DNA from 2 places in the Brevibacillus sp. NSP2.1 genome. Region 2 is predicted to be linked to the other one. Evidence: riboswitches for the same ligand, from Rfam matches in the RefSeq annotation. Region 2 holds a riboswitch; the other holds the start of a gene.
The links. Region 2 has a riboswitch for cyclic di-AMP ahead of M655_RS13460 (CAP domain-containing protein). Riboswitches for the same ligand answer to the same signal wherever they lie in the genome.
Positions count from the first base shown of each region.

Region 1: linked by a shared signal. The riboswitch ahead of M655_RS22775 (C40 family peptidase) and the one ahead of M655_RS13460 (CAP domain-containing protein) in region 2 are both predicted to bind cyclic di-AMP.

Region 1 is NZ_CP048274.1:4,677,846-4,681,246, reverse strand. It holds partial or broken gene M655_RS22785 (sensor histidine kinase) at 1-112, opposite strand, end outside; gene M655_RS22780 (response regulator transcription factor) at 113-832, opposite strand; gene M655_RS22775 (C40 family peptidase) at 1,051-1,572, opposite strand; cyclic di-AMP (ydaO/yuaA leader) riboswitch at 1,577-1,714, opposite strand; gene M655_RS22770 (LiaF transmembrane domain-containing protein) at 2,024-2,428, shown strand; gene M655_RS22765 (PspA/IM30 family protein) at 2,494-3,189, shown strand; gene M655_RS22760 (class I SAM-dependent methyltransferase) at 3,282-3,401, shown strand, end outside.
Region 2 is NZ_CP048274.1:2,657,031-2,660,431, forward strand. It holds gene M655_RS13450 (homoserine dehydrogenase) at 1-488, shown strand, start outside; gene M655_RS13455 (hypothetical protein) at 600-758, shown strand; gene M655_RS13460 (CAP domain-containing protein) at 829-1,527, opposite strand; cyclic di-AMP (ydaO/yuaA leader) riboswitch at 1,536-1,691, opposite strand; gene M655_RS13465 (rhodanese-like domain-containing protein) at 1,776-2,120, opposite strand; gene M655_RS13470 (cold-shock protein) at 2,541-2,744, shown strand; gene M655_RS13475 (hypothetical protein) at 2,771-3,007, opposite strand; gene M655_RS13480 (phosphotransferase family protein) at 3,077-3,401, shown strand, end outside.

The DNA.
Region 1 (3,401 bases), 2.0 Mb from region 2:
GGTCGTTTTTCAACTGGTCGATGATGATGTCCTGGAAGACGAATTTGAACAGCAGGATGTTGAGGGTAATCAAGGCGATAAAGGAGAGAAAAAGCTTGTTGCGAAGACTCATCTACAGTTTCTCCCCGATGAATACGTAGCCTGTCCCCCATTGTGTTTTGATGAATTGCCGTTCTGTTTCCAGCTTCTCGCGCAAGTTTTTGATGTGGACCGTCACGGTGTTGAGGGAGCCGTAGCCGTACCCCCAGACGCGGTCGTAAATTTGTTCCCGCGTGAACACGATCCCGGCATTTTCGGCGAGGAACGTCAGTAGTTGAAACTCTTTTGTGGACAGCTCAATCTTCTGGCCGTTGACGTAGACAGAGTACGTTTCCTTGTGGATCTCCAAGTCCTTGAACTTCAGGACGGTGATCGGGGAGCTGGGCGTCTCTTTTTCCGGCTGCTCCTCGGTATGCTTGCGAATGCGCTCGTAGCGTCGCAGATGAGCGCGGATGCGAGCCAGCAGCTCTTCGGTGTCAAACGGCTTCGTAATGTAGTCATCGGCGCCGATTTCGAAGCCGACGACTTTGTCGACCGCCTTGCTTTTCGCGCTGAGAAACAGGATCGGCAAATCCCATTCGCGGCGAATTTGCGAGCACAGCTCGTAGCCGCTCATATTCGGCATCATGATATCGAGCAAAATGAGGTTGGGCCGCTCGCCCTGGCTCAGAAGAGCAAGCGCATCCTCGCCATTTTCCGCCGAGGAAACCTGGAAGCCTTCGTTTTCCAAAATATCTTCAAGCAGTTCAATAATCTCCTGGTTGTCATCAACGATCAAAATGTGATCTTTCACCGGAATTACCCCCAGTTACTTCTATTAATAGGTGGATGAGGTGCTATGGCACAAAGAACTAATCCTGTCTATCATAACATGCTTTCACATGATAAGGGCAAGTATCCGTCCATTCATGCATCTTTACTTATAGGTAGGGGCACCTCTTTAGACCTGGTCCTAAATTTCGTCAGAAAAAGCCAGAGACGCAATGTCCCTGGCTCTTATTTTTTGCCGAACTACTTCTTTTGTGCTTGATTTTCCGACAACGATGCAGCTTGCACCGCGTTTTCCTTTTTCGGAGCTGCCGCTTCCAGAACAGGTGTGCTGATGCGCTTGGCGCCAACATAACGCTTGCTCCAGTAGTACGGGTCGTTCAACTTGGTGTTGACGACGCCGCGGCCAGATTCCGAATGCACGAATGTGCCGTTCCCGATGTAGATGCCTACGTGTGAGATGCTTCGTCCGTTTGTATTGAAGAACACAAGATCTCCAGGCTGCAAGTCTTTCTTGGCAACCTCTGTCCCCAGTTCGTATTGGGCGGCAGAATTGTGAGGCAGGTCTACACCTAACGCATCAAATACGTAGCGTGTGAAACCGGAGCAGTCAAAGCCCTTTTTGGACGTACCGGATGATTTGTAAGGGACGCCATACAGTTCGCTGACCACGTCTTCGAGTGTTGCACCCTCGGCCGCGTGTGCAGCGCCGGCTCCCATAGCCAGCATTCCGGCCATAAGTAAAGACAGTACCACCTTGCGCAAAAGAAACTGCTCCTTTCGTGAGCCTACGAAGTTAGCTGAAGGGTTCGGTCGAAAGGACGCCCTAGATTGCCAACATGCAATCATTCACCCCAAAAAACTGGTTCCCCCGTTTCCGACATGCGGAATTCGGCTATTTTCGATGTTTTTTTACACGCACTTTACGAAGATTCTACGCTTTTCCCGTTTTCCCTCTTTTGTAACCGCTTGTTCACCTTTTTGTCACAAAATTTTGTCTGATGCTGTAACGATTTGCTTCGACAATGCAAGTGCCGGGTCGAGAAAAGGGCAGGAGCAGGCTCGTCCGATTATGGCAGGAAATGCTCTCCGTCCAAGGACGGAGGGAAAAACCAACCGCACGCCCGTTATGGGGAGCCTATGCGGGGGGCTACAATAAGGCCATAAGGTTCAACAAGCACCACACACGCAAAAGATGATAGGAGGTAAGCGAGCAATGAGTGAACGGTCTGGAAAGGTTTTGCTCGGGCTAGTTCTCTTGCTGATCGGCGGGTTGGTTCTCCTGGATCAAGTAGGAATCGACTTTGGTGATCTGATCGGGCTTTTGATTCCGGCGATCATCATGCTGTACGGCGCTCGAAAAATCATGGGACAATCCGGTTCGCGTTTTTGGGGAATCGTGATCTTCCTGTTCGGGTTCCTGATGCTGATCGGCAAGCTCCATCTGCTGTTTCACGGCTTACTGGCCATTGGTGTGATTTATCTGGGGTATCGCTTACTGCGCCCCGGCCATGTCCCCAAAGAAGCGCCGCCAGCCTGGGAACGTCAGTGGGCACAAAAAGTATTAAAAGAAGACACGCTGGACGCGTGGGAAAGAGAAATGACCCGCCGCCAGCCATAAGCAGCCATGTCGCGAGAGCTTTTGGATGAAATGACACGATGTGATATGATGAGGAGGAATTGAAAATGAGTATTTTCAAACGTTTGCGTGACCTGACAGTAGCTTCGGTAAATGACGCCCTGGATTCGATGGAAGATCCGGTAGTTATGCTGAATCAATACATGCGGGATATGGAAGTGGAAATCGGACAGGTCGAAGTGGCTGTCGCCCGCCAGGTAGCATTGGAAAAGAAATTCCGCCAGCAACTGGACGAAGCGAACGCTTTGATCGAAAAGCGCGACCGTCAAGTAAAGCTCGCGTTGACAGAAGGGGAAGACGAGCTTGCCCGCCGCGCTCTTGCGGACAAAAAGCAGTATGAAGCTCGTGCAGCCGAGTACGAAACACTCTATCTGGCAGCTTCCGAGGCCGCTACGCAAATGCGTGAAAAGCTGGCCGAACTGAAGGAAGAGTTCTATAAAATGCGCGCAAAAAAATTCACGCTGATGGCACGGGCACAAGTAGCCCGCACGCAAAAGCAGGTGAATCATGCGGTAGCAGGGATTGGCAATCAGTCCGCAGGCCGCGGGTTCGCTCGTATGGAAGAAAAAGTGATGCGTATGGAGGCGGAGGCACAAATGAGCGGCCAATGGCGCCAAACGAACCTCGCCTGGGAGAGCGCGTTGTCTGACCTGGAAAAAGACGATCTGGATGCGGAGCTTGCCAGCATCAAGGCGTCGTTGAAGGAGAAAAAACCAGCGTCCGCCCAGCCGGAACAATCTTGATTGGACAGGAACTGGGGGATTGGTTGTAGAATAGAGTGTGTCAATCAGGCAGCCTGTATAGCAGGCTGCTTTTCCCCTAGGAGGTACGATTCTTGGCAGACTTCATGGTCTTTTTGCGAAGGTTCATCGCTGAGCCTGGACGTGTAGGCAGCGTGATCCCCAGCTCTCGGTATTTATGTGAGCGAATGTTGAGCCACGTCAATTGGGCTTCA
Region 2 (3,401 bases):
ACTTTGTCTTGACAAGCGTCATGGAGGAAGGCGTCACGAGCGAGGAAGCGATTCGCCGGGCGCAGCAAATGGGCATCGCCGAGCCGGACCCGACCTACGACATCGACGGCTGGGATACGGCCTCGAAAATCGCGATTTTGGCCAACGCCGTGTTCGACGCCAGGCTGAAGCTCTCCGATATCCCGCGGGCTAGCGTTCGCGACCTGTCTCCCGCCCAAATCGCCGAGTGGAAACGCGCCGGACGGGTGCCGAAGCTGATCGGCACGATCCGGCCGACAGCAGACGGCGTAGCGGCAGCGGTTGAGCTTGTCGCAGTCGATGCGATGCATCCTTTTGCCCAAGTAAAAGGGACGACGAAAGCGATCCGCGTGGAAACAGACGTCATGGGCGAACTGATGGTCGTGGGCGGGAAGTCGGACCCGGCAGCAGCGGCGGCGGCAGCACTGAAAGACCTGGAACATATCATGAGTAGACACGGCGCTGTCTGACAGCGGCAGCTTCCTTGCGCCGCTTCCAGCGATCGGCAGGAATGACCCGGTTTGTTTTTCGCGCATACTAGGGACGTACCACGAACAAATAGCGGCGAGGGGGCCATACGGATGAATCAATCGTCTGATGTCAATGCCGAACTGCAGCAAGTTTCTGCCTATCCAACGAAGCAGAAGATGAACCAGAAGGAAGTCGCTCTGTTTGAGGAGCAGGAAGGCTGCGGCTGCACCCCCAAAGCGAAAAACGCGGCAAATACGGAGCAAGGATAGCTCCACACGAAAAAAGCCGGGCCTCTTTGGAAAAAGAGTACCCGGCTTTCGTGTACAGGGAAAGACGTTCTTAACCGATAAATTCCTGAACCCAGTAACCGTTGGTGTAGCCGACACCGATTTTGGTGAAGGCCGGGTTCATGATGTTTTTGCGATGGCCTTCGCTGTTCATCCACTGCGTCATCACTTCTTGCGGACTGCGTTGACCCATGGCGATGTTCTCGCCTGCGGTCATGTAGGAAATGCCGAATTGCTTCATCATGTCAAACGGAGAACCGTACGTTGGGCTGGTGTGGTCAAAGTAGTTGTTGTTCGACATGTCGGCTGCTTTCGCCAGAGCGACTTTGGACAGGGCAGCATCCATCGTTACAGGCGCCAGACCTGCTTTGGCGCGTTCCTGGTTGACCAGATCAGCAACCTGCTTGGCAAAGTCGCCAGCCTGTGCCTGGTCGGCCTGGTTCGCCGGAGCAGCCGGCTTTGTGACGTTCTGTACTGGCATTGCTGGTGCTTGTGGCGCTTGTTGCACCGGCTTTTGTACGGGCTGCTTTTGTACAGGCGCCTGATTTACTGGCGCGGCAGGCTGTTGTGGCTGTGCGCTAGGTGCAAATGGAAGCTGACCCATATATGGAATCCATTGATACTGGATTTGGTATTGTATGCCAGTTGGTACCGGGCAATTGGCTGCAGCAGATGCAGATGGGGTAAAGCCGGTCAAAGCCAAGCCCAATCCCAGAGTCATCGCGATGGCAGTAGCTCCAAAACGTTTCATATTCAACATCGTCTCCTTTTTTTGGCCTACGAGGTTAGTTGTCGGATTCGGATTGAGGAAACAACCCTACGCTCCTTCGAGCGATTCACCCCTTAGTGGATGCGTGACCCACAAAAAGATCCCCCGCACTTCCATTCGTGAGGAAGCTTCGGCTTATTGGTTTGGCATGACCCAGAATATCAGACTATCCCACCCGAAATAAAGAAGTAATATCTGCCAAACCGCTGGAAACGCTGGCGCTACTGAGCTTATTCGCCCTCGCTCTCCGGCTCGTTCCACGCTGTCAGTCCGCCGAGCAGCGCTTTTGCCTCGTATCCGTGCTCGCGCAGCAGAGCAGCCGCTTTTTGCGCTTTGTTGCCCGACGTACAGACCGTGATGACCTGCGCTTTTCGCGCCACGGATTCTGTTTCTTCATCTAAGGGCTTGTCACGTTCGAGCATGTGCACATAGGGAACGTTTTTGGTTGCGGCCAATTCGCTGGTGAGCGTTCCGTTCCGGAATTTTGCCTCGTCGCGGACGTCAAGGATGAGTACAGGTGTCTGTTTTTCCAGCAACTCGATTACTTCCTGTTTCGTCCAGATGTTTTTTTGCATTCGCAATCCCTCCCGAGCCTATTGTAGCAGTTGCCTTTCTGATAGAGTAGTAGTAAATGGTTGATTTTTACGGTCTGGTTATGGTAAAATGATAATGCTACTTGAATACTTGAGCCTAAATCTTCGAGGTGTATGCTGATGGATAACGTTTTTGAAATCCCGATTCACACTGGCGCGGTCATCGGAGCCGCAAGGATGGAAGAGAGGAAGGGCTTTCGTCGTTTTAGGTTTTCAAAAAGTTTTGGTTTTAACATGGCAGTTCCGTCCTATGACACTTTCATTTTAGCGAAGTAGATCAACTTCACATATCATGAAGGCGTATCGCGATCTCGCTCTGGGGTATTTCTTCATGATATGTGAGCTTTATTTGCTTCGGTAAATATGACTAGCATATTCAAATTGACTTTTGGAGGTTTTCTCATGCAAGCGAACGGAACAGTAAAATGGTTTAACGCAGAAAAAGGTTACGGCTTCATTCAAGTAGAAGGCGGAGACGACGTATTCGTACACTACAGCGCAATCCAAGGCGACGGCTTCAAAACTTTGGAAGAAGGCCAGCGCGTTGAGTTCAACATCGTAACAGGCAACCGCGGTCCTCAAGCTGAGAACGTAGTAAAACTGTAAGTCTCCTTTATAAAAGAAACTGTCCGTCAGCGGGCAGTTTCTTTTTTTCTCGCAAGATCACGGTGTTTGACGAGCATCACCCGGTAAAAGTCGGCGTGCGCCTGGATGTGGCCGAACAGCCCGATGAACGAAGGCGGAACCGGGTCGCCAAACTGAAAGGCCGCGTTCTCGCCCGTCGCTGCGAGCTGCGCCATCAACTTCGGCAAGATTTCGTCTGTACACGCAAAAAGCAAATCGAGCTTCCCGGCGTTTTTTTCTACCAATTGCTGCCACGGCTGTCGTATAATCGAGCATGCTGCTTTTTAACACAGACCGGGAGGAGAGTGAACGAAATGGAAGACTGGCTGGTGTCGCTGCAAAAAACGGTTCCGCTTTTGCAACAGGCGGGGAGCGTGGAGGAAATCAAAAAAGGGCATTCGGCAGACCGGAAATATCGCGTCGAGTTGGCAACAGGAGGCCCTGCTGTCTTGCGGGTAGCCAGCTACGAGCAAGCCGGGCAAAAAGAGCAGGAGTATGCGCGGTTGCAGGCGTTGCAGCCTCTGCCGATCAAAGCTTCCAGGCCGCTCGATTTTGGCGTGCGAAAAGAATGGGGCATTTGCTACATGCTCGTCTCTTACATCGAAGGAGAGGATGCGCGGGACGCACTGCCGACCTTCA